One region of the Brassicibacter thermophilus genome, then DNA from elsewhere that is predicted to be linked to it. Evidence: a T-box and tRNA genes for the amino acid it is inferred to sense, from the RefSeq annotation. Region 1 holds a T-box; the other holds one or more tRNA genes.

Region 1 (8,152 bases):
AGGTTTATAATATTTAGCTATACCTGATACTACCTGTCTTTTTTCTTCCCCTACTTCAAGTTGTATTACTAATAATTTATCAGCATTAGGGTGTTTTTTTGCTTCCAAAACCTTAGCTACCCTTAAGTCTAGTTTATCAAAGTCGTCAATAGTGATATAGTCTTCATCTTGTTTTTCCTCTTTATTTGTATTTCCTTGCCTTTTAGCAATAAATTCTTCATTAACTTTATTTAGCCTTTCAAGCTCTTTTTCTACATCTAATCTTGGGAACAGTGAACCTTCTCTTCTTACCTTTACTCCAGAAGGTATTTTATGCCACTGTGATATTTCTTCCCATGAAGTTCCTTGACCGTTATCTATACCTAATTGCCTCCAAATGCTATTTGAAGTTTTCTCCATAAACGGTCTAATTAATACAGATATTATCCTTAAAGAATCTGCTAAGTTATATAATACTGTATCAAGTCTATCCTTATTACTATCATCTTTAGCTAATATCCAAGGTGTAGTTTCATCTATATACTTATTTGTTCTTCTAATAAGTTTCCATATTTCCTCTAAAGCATTGCTAAAATCAAGCTTATTAATATATTTATCTACCTTTTCTCCTGTAGATATTGCTAGATTTTTTAAGCTTTCATCATATTCTCCTTCTACTTTAGCCTCTGGTAAAATTCCTCCATTGTACTTATCTATCATAGCTACAGTTCTACTTACTAGATTGCCTAAGTCATTAGCCAAGTCAGAGTTTAATCTCTGTAGAAATTTCACTCTAGCAAAAGACCCATCTTGGCCAAAGGAAAATTCCCTTAGTAAGAAGTATTTTAATGCATCTATTCCGTAAAGTTCAAGAAGTGGTTCTGGATAGATAACGTTTCCTTTAGATTTTGACATTTTGTCATTCTCAAATAAAATCCAACCGTGACCAAATACTTTTTTAGGAAGTTCAACCCCTAATGCAAGCAATATAGCTGGCCAAATAATAGTGTGAAATCTTACTATTTCCTTCCCAACAAAATGAATATCAGCTGGCCAATATTTTTTGTAATCACTATCATTATCGGTAAGATAGCCTAATGCAGTAATATAATTACATACAGCATCGAACCATACATATATTGTATGCTTAGGATCAAAAGGCACCTTGATACCCCAATCTACAGTAGTCCTAGATACACATAAGTCTTCTAACCCTGGCTTTAAAAAGTTATTTATCATTTCGTTTCTTCTCGAATCAGGTTGAAGAAATTCAGGATTTTCTTCAAAATACTTTAATATCTGATCTTGATACTTTGATAGCTTGAAAAAATATGCTTCCTCTTTTGCTAGTTTAACATCTCTTCCACAATCAGGACATTTGCCGTCTACTAGCTGACTTTCAGTCCAAAAAGATTCACAAGGAGTACAATAATGTCCTTCATATTCACCTTTATAAATATCTCCTTGATCATATAATTTCTTAAATATCTTCTGAATTACCTCTTCATGCTGCTTATCTGTAGTTCTAATAAATATGTCATAGCTTATATCAAGTGTTTTCCACAATTCCTTTATATTTTTTACTATTGAATCTACATATTCTTTTGGGGTTAATCCTTTAGCTTTTGCTTTATCTGCTATTTTTTGACCGTGTTCATCTGTACCTGTAAGAAATTTAACATCATATCCTGTTAGCCTTTTAAATCTAGCAAAAGTATCTGCAGCAACAGTACAATATGTGTGTCCTATATGAAGATTATCGCTTGGATAATATAATGGTGTTGTAATATAATAAGTCTTTGTCATTTTATTCCCTCCTAAAATATTTTTTAATAAACAAAACCTTCGTCTCTATATAGAGACGAAGGTTATACTCCGCGTTACCACTCTAGTTTACATAAGCCTCACAGCTTATGCCTTGATAGGTTACTAACATAACCTTGTAAATATAACGGATACAATCCCGTTACAGCCTACTAAACTTTCAGCTGTACAGCTCAGGGGCCATCTTCAGCTTTATTCTTAACACCAGCTTTCACCTAACCTGGCTCTCTTTAGTTAATACTAAAGCCTACTCTTCCCTTCATAACCTTTATTAAGATAATATTTCCTATTTATTAAAAACTATACATAACTAATTATTTTTTGTCAAGAGGATTTTTAAAAGTTTATCTTCCAAATACAAAACTACATATAACTACAGATGCTATGACAGATGCAAGGTGTGATAATAAAGCTGCAGGAAGAGCATGCCTTGAATCTTTTATTCCAACTGCTCCAAAATACACAGCCATAGTGTAAAATATAGTCTCTGCAGAACCCATCATAGTAGATGCTACTCTCCCAGGAAAAGAATCAGGTCCAAAAGTAGTAATTATATCTCTCACTATAGCTAGAGAACCGCTGCCCGATATTGGTCTCATAATCATTAAAGGCAATACTTCACTTGGTATACCTGCTAAACTAGCAATAGGACCAAATATATTTACAATTATATTCATAGTACCTGAACGCTTAAATATGCCTATAGCTAAAAAGATTGCTATGAGGTAAGGCATTATCCTAATAGATGTCCTAAATCCTTTCTTAGCACCTTCAACAAATGTGTCATAAAGATTTACACCTTTTATATATCCATGAATTAATATTATAGATATAATAAAGGGAATAATTACAATAGATATCATTTCGAGTAATTTAACCATATTAATATCAGCTCCCTTATTCAAGTATTTTTACTGATATTATTCCAACTATTGTAGATACTATTGTAGCTATAAGAGAAGTACCGATTATTTCAGTAGGATTTATAGAACCCGCATCTGCTCTTATTTTTAACACAGTCAGTGGAACTAATTGTACAGAGGACATATTTATAACTAAAAACATACACATAGCATTTGTCGCTCTTTTTTTATCTTTATTGAGCTTATTCATCTCTTCCATAGCTTTTATCCCCAATGCTGTAGCTGAATTGCCTGCACCAAACATATTTGCCACCATATTCATAACTATTGCACTTATAGCAGGATGATCTTTTGGTATGTCTGGAAATAGTAGTCTAATAAGAGGCCTTAATGCTTTGCTAAAGCTTTTCACTAATCCTGATTTTTCTGCTATATTCATCAATCCCAGCCATAACGCCATAACTCCAGTAAGCCCTATAGCAAATTTAACTGCTTCTTGAGTATCATTTAATACTGCAGTATTTATTTCGTCTAAATTTCCTGTTAAAATTGCTACACCTATGCCAAATATAATCATAAAAGCCCAAATATAATTAATCAAAATTTTCACCACCGGATATTTCTGTAATACTATAAAAATTATTAATTGAGGAAATTGCATAATAAAATAATTTAAGAAATTTTGCAAGTTCCTCCTTTATAAAAATATATGTCTATAAGAAAAAAACATAACAAAAAGCCCTAAGTTTAAATAGGGCTTTTTTCTTCATAAGATATACAAAATGGAGTTTTCTTTTTTGTTATTTTACCTTGAGATACTAATTCCTCAAGACAATTTTTTAAATGATCTACATTTAAGGTGATGGTATGATTTGAATCAATCTCGATTTCTTTAACAACATCAGTCATATTCAACTCTAATATAGGAAGTTTATCTTTGATTAGATTATAAATTCTTTCTTGATCTTCATTTCTTTGGTTAACTAATTCATCAAAAGGATTTAAAGTATGTGGACTAGAGGTTTTAGCTGCCCTCACCCTCGCTGCTACAGTACGGCCATTGATAGCTGATGATATAAATACATCTCCTGATTTTAAATAAGGCAACCTTCTTGCTTCTTCCTCAGTAAGATCAGTCTCTTCTCTAATAGTTTGTATGTCTGAGCCCCTTACTGTTCTAAAAATCAGCTTCGTATTAAGCTGTGCAGTTATAGTTTCATCTAAAAGAGTAGGCCTTTGAGTAGCTAGAATAAGAAAAACTCCATATTTTCTGCCTTCCTGTGATATTTCTTTTAATATTGATTTTGATGGAGAATCATATCCCTTAGGAGCAAAATTGTGAGCTTCATCTGTGGCTATAATAAATGGTGGGAAATATTCTGCGTCGCTGTTTTTATACTGTGCATCTTTGTACTCTCTTCTTCTATGATATAAATTACTCATAAGATATGTTGAAAAAACTTGAATAAGTCGTATGTTCCCTTGTAAAACTATTAGTTTCCCAGATTTTAGCCCTTCTAAAATAGCCTTTATATCGTTACTAAATACCCCATCATTGTAAAGCCTAGTTAATCTCCAAATAACACCTTTTACTGAGCTACTTGGACAAGTCTTATCATATCTTTCAAATAGTTCCTTGCACTTTAACCATCTTTCCCTCTCTACATTAGTTTCTGCAGATTGAATAATCTTATCTAATTTAGAGATAGAACCTAAATCTTGTGCTTGAGAAAGCATATTCAACCTATCATAAAAACTTTGATATGAGTCTTTTCTTTTATGCAAAACATCTACAGTATTACTCATAGCATCGGAGATAGCACCAGATGCACCTAAAAGATTTTTTAAATCTTGTGTAGAAAGTTCAGTAAATTTAACTCCTACATCAAATCCAATCCTTAAACACTTAAATCTATTTGAAAAATCAAATTTATACTTTTCATCTAAATAGTCTGCAAATGTTGAGAAATCCATTTCAAAGTGAGGATCTAACACTATCGTTGGAATATTCAACTTCATTATCTCTTCTAAAATCACTCTCATACCAAAAGACTTCCCTGAACCAGAACCACCAAATATCCCTATATGTGGATATTGGTGCATAGACTTAATATCAAAAATAAATGGTATTCCCCTTTGAGGTTTTAATGAACCATCCTCAAATATAGGAGCAATATCTTCTAAGTTTTTATCCATACCATTAGTCATTTCTTCAGTGCTTTTTATTACTCCTATTACAAGCCCCTTATCTGGAGAAGTACTTACCATAAGGCTTTTTACTTCGTCAAATCTTGGTACTCTTACATCAGAACCTGTTTCTACAGGGTACTGAGCCTCATTAAGCAGCCTTACTCTAGCAATATATATAGTGTCTTCATCTATATCATATCCAATAGCTTTTAAAGATTCTATAACAGAGCTGTCCACCATTTCCCCATTGATATTTAAAGGTATATATCTGTTATAGGATTTTGTTTCAACCACTTCCCCCATTAATTCTCCTTGATTTTTATCCATAATTATCAATATCTCATTTATCCTAAAATTTCTATCATTGGAACCAATATATACCTCTTGTTGAGTTGTGATGCCTACAACCTTCATATTGCTCAACTCCTTCATATTTCTTTTAATGAGCTTTATTTATCTCATTGTCCTTTTGCTTCTTTCTGATTTAAATAACTTTTCTACAATTTCTTTATCAACATATCTTTCTACCAATCTATTAAGCATCTCATTTGATATTTTTACTTCACTATCTACTATATCAAGCCAAAATGGTACCCCTCTGCTTCCTTGTGGAGTAAGGGTATATGTAAGTCTTGCCATGCTTTCTAAATATTTTTCCTGGCTGTCAAGCATATCAATAGCTATCACAGAAGGGTCACGAGATGTTCTTAAAAATGCAGAAACTAATCCTTCATCAAATTTTCCTGTTTTAGTCTTTTTTATAGATATCATCTCACCAATGTCCAATACTCCATATAATATTTCTCTGTCAAATATATAACCTTTAGATATATTAATTATACCATTTTCTATTAATTCATCAGATATTACATTAGTCTTAATGTCTTTAATTACTCCTAATAATAAGATACCATTTTTTTCACATTCTTCTCTCAATTCCTTCCATTTATCCTCGCATTCTATTTTATATCTTATTAAAGATCCGTCCATCATAATAACATATGGGTTAAATTTTTTTATTCCTTTGATGGCAACATCAGCTTCTATAGCTGAAAGCTTATAATTAGATATAAAAGAATCCTTCTCTTCTTTTGTAGGGTTGTCCTTTTCTAATTTATCTAAAATATCCATTTCCCTATACATACATAAAGGAGTGTAAAAATCTGCTGCATATATAGGGTCTATATTATGTATAGAACTTTTAGCTAAGCCTTGGAACACTTCTATAAAGTGAGGGTATGCACCTCCTAATCTATTTCTCGACCCGTCAACTCCAACAAGACCTCCATTATGCATGAAGTTTTCCAATTCACCTTTATTCATCCTAGATATAGGTTTTATTGTCCCAACATTATTTTGGATGAAGTTCCTTAATTTATTTTTATCAGTATTAATAATTAGATGATAACTGTCTTTTAATATATCATTGATTTCAATAAACTTGTTTTTAAGTTCATTACTAATTTTTAACATATTTAACACCTCGTATGATAATATTATATTTTTTTTTAAAAATTGTTGACTTAAAATGGAATATATGGTATGATTTAATTGTAGAAAGAAGTCGATATTATAATATTAGACTAATGGGAGGATGAGAATGATGAAATCAACAGGCATTGTAAGAAAAGTAGATGAATTAGGGAGAGTAGTAATCCCTATCGAGTTAAGAAGAACATTAGACATAGCAGAAAAAGACGCTCTTGAAATCTACGTAGATGGTGAACAAATTATACTTAAAAAATATGCACCAGCATGTATATTCTGTGGACAAGCTAAAGATGTTACTGTATACAAAGGAAAAAACATCTGTCCAGCTTGTATGGAAGAACTAAAGAATTTATAATTAATACTATCTAAGTACATAAGAATCTACTTAGCCTTTAACAATGTTTAAAGGTAAAAGTAGATTCTTTTATTTTATTAAATATCTATGTCTATACTTTCCCTGTAAATATCACTTTTAGGAATATCTCTATCAATAGATACCTTTTTAATAGCTTGTTTTTTAGTAAATCCCTTGTTCATATAAAGAAGTATATGTTCCTTAATGCTAATGTCCTCCCATACCTGTCGTTCAACCTTTTTAATTTCTTCTTCAGAAATCCCTTCTACTACAATTACTATCTCTCCTTTTACCTTTTCATTAAATTTATTTAAGGCATCATCTACATATCCTCTAAATATTTCTTCGTATTTTTTTGTTAACTCCCTAGCAATTGAAAGCTTTCTTTTCCCAAACACCTTTTTTATATCTTTCAATGTTTTTTTTAATCTATGAGGTGCCTCATAGAATATCATAGTTCTTCTTTCTGCTTTAAGCTCTTCTAATCTTTTAAGTCTTTCACCACTATTTGATGATAAAAAGCCTTCAAAAACAAACTTTTCTGTAGGTAATCCAGAAATGACTAATGCTGTAATTAATGCAGTAGCACCCGGAAGGGCAGTTACCTTTACTCCCTTCTCTATAGCCAATTTTATCAAATCCTCCCCTGGGTCAGATATCCCTGGCATGCCAGCGTCAGATACTAAAGCTACATTTTCGCCACTGATAATTTTATTTATTATTATGTTTCCCCTTTCTTTTTTATTATGTTCATGATAGCTAATCAGTGGCTTCTTTATATCATAGTGATTTAAGAGTTTTATTGTGTGTCTAGTATCTTCTGCAGCTATTATATCTACACTTTTTAGTGTATTTAACACTCTTAAAGTTATATCCTCTAAATTGCCTATAGGAGTAGGACATATATACAATGTACCTTTTTTTTTCAATTTATTCAACTCCAGTTCCTTTATTTAAACCGTATATTTTATATATTTCATTAGTATAAGTTCCATCTTCATTATAAACATAAAGAGGGTCATGAAAAAGCAGTTCTGGTTTTGCAGCCTTTACGCTTTTTATTAATACTAAATTTGGCTTTTGGCCAACTTTTGGATGAACAAATCTAATAGCTTTTGGTTCAAGTTTATATTTTCTTAATAAGCATATTATATCTACTATCCTATGTGGCCTATGGACCATGAAAAATCTCCCATTGTGCTTTAACAATCTAGAAGAAATACGTATTACATCTTCTAGTGTTGCACATATCTCATGTCTAGATATAGCCTTCTTATCTCTTGGATTTATTAGTCCTTGTCCTTTAGGCATATACGGAGGGTTTGACGTAACTACATCAAATTTATTCACCCCTAATACATCTAAACTTTCCTTTAAATCAATATTTAATATATGTATTATATCTTCCAAGCCATTCAATTTTACTGACCTCTTTGCCATTTCTGCCACT
Region 2 (8,152 bases), 720 kb from region 1:
AAGAAAAGATGAAAATAATTTAAAGAAAAAGATAAAAAGTGCTTGACAAGAAAAAGAAAGTATGGTATATTAAAAAAGTCGCTAAAATTGAACATTGAAAACTAAACAGTACAGAACCTGTTAATTCTGAAGAGTAAAAGCTTAGGCTATTAGATAAAATTTTTTAATGCGAGAGTTTGATCCTGGCTCAGGACAAACGCTGGCGGCGTGCCTAACACATGCAAGTCGAACGAAGCTTTAATTAGGAAGTCTTCGGATGGAATAGTTAAAGCTTAGTGGCGGACGGGTGAGTAACGCGTGGGAAACCTGCCCTATACTGGGGGATAGCCTCGGGAAACCGGGATTAATACCCCATGAAACTCTAATACCGCATGGTATGTGAGTCAAAGTGTTAGCGGTATAGGATGGTCCCGCGTCCCATTAGCTAGTTGGTGAGGTAACGGCTCACCAAGGCGACGATGGGTAGCCGGCCTGAGAGGGTGAACGGCCACACTGGAACTGAGACACGGTCCAGACTCCTACGGGAGGCAGCAGTGGGGAATATTGCACAATGGGGGAAACCCTGATGCAGCGACGCCGCGTGAGCGATGAAGGCCTTCGGGTCGTAAAGCTCTGTCCTAAGGGAAGATAATGACGGTACCTTAGGAGGAAGCCCCGGCTAACTACGTGCCAGCAGCCGCGGTAATACGTAGGGGGCGAGCGTTGTCCGGAATTACTGGGCGTAAAGGGTGCGTAGGCGGTCATGTAAGTCAGATGTGAAAGCCCTCGGCTTAACCGAGGTAAGCATTTGAAACTGCATAACTTGAGTGCAGGAGAGGAGAGTGGAATTCCTAGTGTAGCGGTGAAATGCGTAGATATTAGGAAGAATACCAGTGGCGAAGGCGACTCTCTGGACTGTAACTGACGCTGAGGCACGAAAGCGTGGGGAGCGAACAGGATTAGATACCCTGGTAGTCCACGCCGTAAACGATGAGTGCTAGGTGTTGGGGGAGACATCCTTCAGTGCCGCAGTTAACACAATAAGCACTCCGCCTGGGGAGTACGGTCGCAAGACTGAAACTCAAAGGAATTGACGGGGGCCCGCACAAGCAGCGGAGCATGTGGTTTAATTCGACGCAACGCGAAGAACCTTACCAGGGCTTGACATCCCTCGGACCGTCCTAGAGATAGGACTTTCCCTTCGGGGACTGAGGTGACAGGTGGTGCATGGTTGTCGTCAGCTCGTGTCGTGAGATGTTGGGTTAAGTCCCGCAACGAGCGCAACCCTTGTCTTTAGTTGCCATCAGGTAATGCTGGGCACTCTAGAGAGACTGCCGGTGACAAACCGGAGGAAGGTGGGGATGACGTCAAATCATCATGCCCTTTATGTCCTGGGCTACACACGTGCTACAATGGCCGGTACAACGGGCTGCGAGCTCGTAAGAGTGAGCGAATCCCAATAAGCCGGTCCCAGTTCGGATTGTGGGCTGCAACTCGCCCACATGAAGTCGGAGTTGCTAGTAATCGCGAATCAGCATGTCGCGGTGAATGCGTTCCCGGGCCTTGTACACACCGCCCGTCACACCATGGGAGTCGGTAATACCCGAAGCCAGTGAGCTAACCTTTTGGGGGCAGCTGTCGAAGGTAGGACCGATGACTGGGGTGAAGTCGTAACAAGGTAGCCGTATCGGAAGGTGCGGCTGGATCACCTCCTTTCTAAGGAGTAACACTTTAATTTAGACTATTTAGGGTTCTGTACTGTTTTGTTTTGAGTGTCCAATAAAATAGGATTGGGCAATCATTTCGTGGGGGTGTAGCTCAGTTGGGAGAGCACCTGCCTTGCAAGCAGGGGGTCAGGAGTTCGAATCTCCTCATCTCCACCATTGCACCTTGAAAATTGCACAGTGAATATAGTAAGTACTAGATACATGGATAGATACTAGCAATTTAATTGCTGGTAACTACTAAGAGTAACTAAGTACTACAATTTCTGGTCAAGTTATTAAGAGCATAGGGTGGATGCCTTGGCACCAGGAGCCGATGAAGGACGGGATAAGCACCGATATGCCTCGGGTAGCCGCAAGTAGGCTTTGATCCGGGGATTTCCGAATGGGGAAACCCACCTAGAGTAAACTCTAGGTATCAACTACTGAATACATAGGTAGTTGAGGGGACACCGGGGGAACTGAAACATCTAAGTACCCCGAGGAAGAGAAAGAAAAATCGATTCCCTAAGTAGCGGCGAGCGAACGGGGAAGAGCCCAAACCAGTAGAGGTTTCCTTTACTGGGGTTGTGGATGCAGCATAAAAGAAGGATTATCGTAGCTGAAGAGTTCTGGAAAGTACCACCATAGAAGGTGAAAGTCCTGTAAGTTAAACGATATGAATTCTAGCTGTATTCCAGAGTACCACGGGACACGTGAAACCCTGTGGGAAGCTGGGGGGACCACCCCCCAAGGCTAAATACTACCTGGTGACCGATAGCGAAGTAGTACCGTGAGGGAAAGGTGAAAAGAACCCCGGGAGGGGAGTGAAATAGAACCTGAAACCCTATGTTTACAAGCAGTGGAAGTACTTTTTATGTACGACCGCGTACTTTTTGTAGAACGGGCCAGCGAGTTACGATATGCAGCAAGGTTAAGTTGCTATGCAATGGAGCCGTAGGGAAACCGAGTCTTAATAGGGCGTTTTAGTTGCATGTCGTAGACCCGAAACCGGGTGACCTACCCATGGGCAGAGTGAAGCGGAAGTAAAATTTCGTGGAGGCTCGAACCGTTTAGCGTTTAAAAGCTATCGGATGACCTGTGGGTAGCGGTGAAATTCCAATCGAACCCGGATATAGCTGGTTCTCCTCGAAATAGCTTTAGGGCTAGCCTCAAGTAATAGTGACGTGGAGGTAGAGCACTGAATGGTCTAGGGGCGTTCATACGCTACCAAAACCTATCAAACTCCGAATGCCACAGTCATGTTTCTTGGGAGTCAGACTACGTGAGATAAGTTTCGTAGTCAAAAGGGAAACAGCCCAGATCACCAGCTAAGGTCCCTAAGTACAGGTTAAGTGGAAAAGGATGTAAGACTACACAGACAACCAGGATGTTGGCTTAGAAGCAGCCATTCATTTAAAGAGTGCGTAATAGCTCACTGGTCGAGTGGTCTTGCGCCGAAAATTTCCGGGGCTCAAACCTGTCACCGAAGCTGTGGGATACGTATGTATCGGTAGAGGAGCATTCTGTATGGACTGAAGCTATACCGTAAGGAATGGTGGACTATACAGAAGAGAGAATGCTGGCATGAGTAGCGAAAGGTAGGTGAGAATCCTACCCATCGAAAGCCTAAGGTTTCCTGAGGAAGGCTCGTCCTCTCAGGGTTAGTCGGGACCTAAGCCGAGGCCGAATGGCGTAGGCGATGGACAACAGGTTGAGATTCCTGTACTACCTGTAAGCGTTTGAGAAATGGGGTGACACAGGAGGATAGGTTATGCACACCGTTGGTTGAGTGTGTCTAAGCCAGTAGGGAGCTTCTATAGGCAAATCCGTAGAAGTAATCCTAAGAGGTGATGGGGAGCGAAAAATAAGTAGCGAACTAACTGATTCCACACTGTCGAGAAAAGCCTCTATCGAGCGAGCAGGTACCCGTACCGCAAACCGACACAGGTAGGCGAGGAGAGAATCCTAAGATGAGCGGAAGAACCCTTGTTAAGGAACTCGGCAAAATGACCCCGTAACTTCGGGATAAGGGGTGCTAAAAGAGGTTAATACACTAGCTGTATGAAGCCTTATTTAGCCGCAGTGAAGAGGCCCAAGCGACTGTTTACCAAAAACATAGGTCTCTGCTAAGTCGAAAGACGATGTATAGGGGCTGACACCTGCCCGGTGCTGGAAGGTTAAGGGGAACGCTTAGCGAAAGCGAAGGTGTGAACTTAAGCCCCAGTAAACGGCGGCCGTAACTATAACGGTCCTAAGGTAGCGAAATTCCTTGTCGGGTAAGTTCCGACCCGCACGAAAGGTGTAACGATTTGGGCACTGTCTCAACAAGGGATCCGGTGAAATTGTAGTACTCGTGAAGATGCGAGTTACCCGCGACAGGACGGAAAGACCCCGTGGAGCTTTACTGCAGGCTGACATTGGATTTTGGTATCGTATGTACAGGATAGGTGGGAGACTTAGAAGCCGGGGCGCCAGCTTCGGTGGAGTCGACCTTGGGATACCACTCTTATGATGCCGAAATTCTAACCAGAGACCGTGAAACCGGTCTTGGGACACTGTCAGTTGGGCAGTTTGACTGGGGCGGTCGCCTCCTAAAGAGTAACGGAGGCGCTCAAAGGTTCCCTCAGCACGGTCGGAAATCGTGCGTAGAGTGTAAAGGCAGAAGGGAGCTTGACTGCGAGAGATACATCTCGAGCAGGAACGAAAGTTGGACTTAGTGATCCGGTGGCACCGAGTGGAAGGGCCATCGCTCAACGGATAAAAGCTACCCCGGGGATAACAGGCTTATCTCCCCCAAGAGTCCACATCGACGGGGAGGTTTGGCACCTCGATGTCGGCTCGTCTCATCCTGGGGCTGGAGTAGGTCCCAAGGGTTGGGCTGTTCGCCCATTAAAGAGGCACGCGAGCTGGGTTCAGAACGTCGTGAGACAGTTCGGTCCCTATCCGTCGTGGGCGTAGGAAATTTGAGAGGAGCTGTCCCTAGTACGAGAGGACCGGGATGGACAGACCACTGGTGTATCAGTTGTTCCGCCAGGAGCATGGCTGAGTAGCTAAGTCTGGAAAGGATAAGCGCTGAAGGCATCTAAGCGCGAAGCCACCCTCAAGATAAGATTTCCCATCTTTTTAAAGAGTAAGACCCCAGGTAGACTACCTGGTTGATAGGTCACAGGTGTAAGGATAGTGATATCTTTAGCTTAGTGATACTAATAGGTCGAGGACTTGACCAGGAAAATTCACTGTGCAGTTTTGAAGGCGCAAGCCTTAAAAATATCCGGTGACGATAGCGAGAGGGTCACACCTGTTCCCATACCGAACACAGAAGTTAAGCCTCTCAGCGCTGATGGTACTTGGACGGAGACGTCCTGGGAGAGTAGGTCGTTGCCGGATGACATTCCTGGGTAGCTCAATGGTGGAGCAACCGGCTGTTAACCGGTAGGTTGTGGGTTCGAGTCCCACCCCAGGAGCCAATAAAGTGCCGGGGTGGCGGAACTGGCAGACGCACAGGACTTAAAATCCTGCGATCCCTAAAAGATCGTACCGGTTCGATTCCGGTCCCCGGCACCAATAAAATAAGTATTATATTAATTAAATGTACATCGCGGGGTGGAGCAGTCTGGTAGCTCGTCGGGCTCATAACCCGGAGGTCGCTGGTTCAAATCCAGTCCCCGCAACCATACGAAATATGGCGGCGTAGCTCAGTTGGCTAGAGCATGCGGTTCATACCCGCAGTGTCAGCGGTTCAAATCCGTTCGCCGCTACCAAAAAAACATGGCCCTATGGTCAAGCGGTTAAGACATCGCCCTTTCACGGCGGTAACCCGGGTTCGATTCCCGGTAGGGTCACCATATGGGCGCATAGCTCAGCTGGGAGAGCACCTGCCTTACAAGCAGGGGGTCATAGGTTCGAGCCCTGTTGCGCCCACCATAAAAAAGAATATGATGCGGCCTGGTAGTTCAGATGGTTAGAATGCCAGCCTGTCACGCTGGAGGTCGAGAGTTCGAGTCTCTTCCAGGTCGCCATGCTGGTGTAGCTCAATTGGTAGAGCAACTGACTTGTAATCAGTAGGTTGGGGGTTCAAGTCCTCTCACCAGCTCCATTATTTGAGGAGGGGTTCCCGAGTTGGCCAAAGGGGACGGACTGTAAATCCGTTGGCACAGCCTTCACTGGTTCGAATCCAGTCCCCTCCACCATTTAAAATATGCGGGTGTAGCTCAGTGGTAGAGCCCCAGCCTTCCAAGCTGGTTGCGAGGGTTCGATTCCCTTCACCCGCTCCAAAGTAAAAATTTAAACTAAAGTAATATGCACCTATAGCTCAGTTGGATAGAGCAACGGACTTCTAATCCGTGTGCCGGGGGTTCGAATCCTCCTAGGTGCGCCATATGTTGGGGTGTAGCCAAGTCGGTAAGGCACTAGACTTTGACTCTAGCATTTCGTAGGTTCGAGTCCTGCCACCCCAGCCAATTTGACCCATTAGCTCAGTAGGCAGAGCACCTGACTTTTAATCAGGGTGTCCGGCGTTCGAATCGCCGATGGGTCACCATTGGAGAGGTACCGAAGTGGTCATAACGGGGCGGTCTTGAAAACCGTTAGGGTGCAAGCCCACGTGGGTTCGAATCCCACCCTCTCCGCCAGATATGGAGAAGTACTCAAGTGGCTGAAGAGGCTCCCCTGCTAAGGGAGTAGGTCCTTCACGGGGCGCGAGGGTTCAAATCCCTCCTTCTCCGCCATTGGATGTTGATTATATAGGGGCCTTTAGCTCAGTTGGTTAGAGCGTCCGGCTCATAACCGGCAGGTCCGGGGTTCGAGTCCCTGAAGGCCCACCATTACACCATTAGGGGTGTAGTTCAGTTGGTAGAACGTCGGTCTCCAAAACCGAATGTCGTGGGTTCAAGTCCTGCCACCCCTGCCACTAAATGTTACTTTAATAATATGGGCAATAATATGGGCGCATAGCTCAGCTGGGAGAGCACCTGCCTTACAAGCAGGGGGTCATAGGTTCGAGCCCTGTTGCGCCCACCATAAAAAATTTAATAATTAACATTGCTTTATTTATCGGGGTGTAGCGCAGTTTGGTAGCGCACGTGGTTTGGGACCATGGGGCCGGGGGTTCGAGTCCCTCCACCCCGACCATATAAAGGAATGGGCTTGTAGCTCAGGTGGTTAGAGCGCACGCCTGATAAGCGTGAGGTCGGTGGTTCGAGTCCACCCAGGCCCACCACAAATTAAAATAAGGGCCTTTAGCTCAGTTGGTTAGAGCGTCCGGCTCATAACCGGCAGGTCCGGGGTTCGAGTCCCTGAAGGCCCACCATATATGCCCAGATAGCTCAGTCGGTAGAGCAGGGGACTGAAAATCCCCGTGTCGGTGGTTCGATTCCGCCTCTGGGCACCATTTAAAACCCTATGATTAATTTCATAGGGTTTTTTATTATGAATCAATTTTAATTGTAAATTATTTAAATATTTTCCTAATATTTAATTTTAAATAGTTTTAAATTAAATATTAAAATATAAAAAATTTCATATGTATTTCATAGATTGCTTAAGTATTGCTTTTATAATATTTTTTAAGTTTTCTGAAGCTATAATATCACCATATTGTATTAATAATATGCCTTTAGGCAGCTTATATTTTGTAGTATCAACTATATGTTTAGTGAATGGATAATCATATTGACTAATATAATAACATTCTTTTCCATCTGACAACTTACTTTTTCTTATTTCAAAATCAATAGTTAAATTACCATCTATAGGTAACCAAATAAAGGAATAATTTTCAGAAAAATAGATTTGTTTTTTTAAATTTAATTTATCAGTGTTGCATTTAACACTGAAATAATTTTGATTGTTTAATACATTTTGTATGTTTATGTTTAGCAATTGTGTTTGAGATTTAGTACTAATATTGACATTAAAGCTTATTTTATTTTCGATATAATCAAATATTTTTAATAAAAATTGAAGATTATAGACATCATCATAATTATGTTTTAATATTAGTTTTTTAAGATTATAATCATTATTTTTTTCATAATTTTTATATAGGGTTATAACATCCTTACCTGAAATTGTGTCAGTTCTATTGATTTTGAGAAACTTTTCAATTGTTTTTAATTTAAGGTTATCTACATTAAGAAATTGTTTGTAATTTTTTAGTATATTTAAAATATCAATGCTTTGTACCTTACTAATATTAAAATTTAAGCCAAATTTGCTGCATCTATCATTTATGAACGGAATATCAAAATTATTTCCATTATATGAAATAAAATAATCAATTTTATTTGCAACTTTTATGAAATTACGTAGGAGATCCAATTCTTCCTTTGAAGACTCTGCAAAAAATTGATTGATACAAATATTATCGTTATGTACAATTAATAAACCAATTAATATAATATTATTATACATATGGTTAAAACCAGTTGTTTCAATATCGATAAAGCAGAAGCTTTTATGGTTAAGTT

What was found. The T-box of region 1 lies ahead of metG (methionine--tRNA ligase). A T-box ahead of a tRNA ligase gene usually reads a tRNA of that ligase, here a tRNA-Met.
Region 2: it encodes a tRNA-Met, which carries the amino acid that the T-box ahead of metG (methionine--tRNA ligase) is inferred to sense. The anticodon was not compared.

What each region holds. Positions count from the first base shown of each region.
Region 1 is NZ_AP042446.1:100,329-108,480, forward strand. It holds gene metG (methionine--tRNA ligase) at 1-1,785, opposite strand, end outside; T-box leader at 1,834-2,075, opposite strand; gene ACZ41D_RS00435 (spore maturation protein) at 2,148-2,684, opposite strand; gene ACZ41D_RS00440 (nucleoside recognition domain-containing protein) at 2,701-3,276, opposite strand; gene ACZ41D_RS00445 (ATP-binding protein) at 3,414-5,270, opposite strand; gene ACZ41D_RS00450 (DNA double-strand break repair nuclease NurA) at 5,310-6,329, opposite strand; gene ACZ41D_RS00455 (AbrB/MazE/SpoVT family DNA-binding domain-containing protein) at 6,457-6,702, shown strand; gene rsmI (16S rRNA (cytidine(1402)-2'-O)-methyltransferase) at 6,780-7,631, opposite strand; gene ACZ41D_RS00465 (tRNA1(Val) (adenine(37)-N6)-methyltransferase) at 7,633-8,152, opposite strand, start outside.
Region 2 is NZ_AP042446.1:2,130,296-2,138,447, reverse strand. It holds rRNA gene ACZ41D_RS10310 (16S ribosomal RNA) at 165-1,695, shown strand; tRNA gene ACZ41D_RS10305 (tRNA-Ala) at 1,787-1,862, shown strand; rRNA gene ACZ41D_RS10300 (23S ribosomal RNA) at 1,972-4,912, shown strand; rRNA gene rrf (5S ribosomal RNA) at 4,956-5,072, shown strand; tRNA gene ACZ41D_RS10290 (tRNA-Asn) at 5,078-5,152, shown strand; tRNA gene ACZ41D_RS10285 (tRNA-Leu) at 5,160-5,249, shown strand; tRNA gene ACZ41D_RS10280 (tRNA-Met) at 5,283-5,359, shown strand; tRNA gene ACZ41D_RS10275 (tRNA-Met) at 5,370-5,446, shown strand; tRNA gene ACZ41D_RS10270 (tRNA-Glu) at 5,456-5,530, shown strand; tRNA gene ACZ41D_RS10265 (tRNA-Val) at 5,534-5,609, shown strand; tRNA gene ACZ41D_RS10260 (tRNA-Asp) at 5,628-5,704, shown strand; tRNA gene ACZ41D_RS10255 (tRNA-Thr) at 5,706-5,781, shown strand; tRNA gene ACZ41D_RS10250 (tRNA-Tyr) at 5,790-5,875, shown strand; tRNA gene ACZ41D_RS10245 (tRNA-Gly) at 5,886-5,959, shown strand; tRNA gene ACZ41D_RS10240 (tRNA-Arg) at 5,987-6,063, shown strand; tRNA gene ACZ41D_RS10235 (tRNA-Gln) at 6,069-6,145, shown strand; tRNA gene ACZ41D_RS10230 (tRNA-Lys) at 6,150-6,225, shown strand; tRNA gene ACZ41D_RS10225 (tRNA-Ser) at 6,228-6,316, shown strand; tRNA gene ACZ41D_RS10220 (tRNA-Ser) at 6,322-6,412, shown strand; tRNA gene ACZ41D_RS10215 (tRNA-Ile) at 6,432-6,508, shown strand; tRNA gene ACZ41D_RS10210 (tRNA-Trp) at 6,519-6,594, shown strand; tRNA gene ACZ41D_RS10205 (tRNA-Val) at 6,629-6,704, shown strand; tRNA gene ACZ41D_RS10200 (tRNA-Pro) at 6,739-6,815, shown strand; tRNA gene ACZ41D_RS10195 (tRNA-Ile) at 6,827-6,903, shown strand; tRNA gene ACZ41D_RS10190 (tRNA-Ile) at 6,917-6,993, shown strand; tRNA gene ACZ41D_RS10185 (tRNA-Phe) at 6,999-7,074, shown strand; gene ACZ41D_RS10180 (ribonuclease H-like domain-containing protein) at 7,203-8,152, opposite strand, start outside.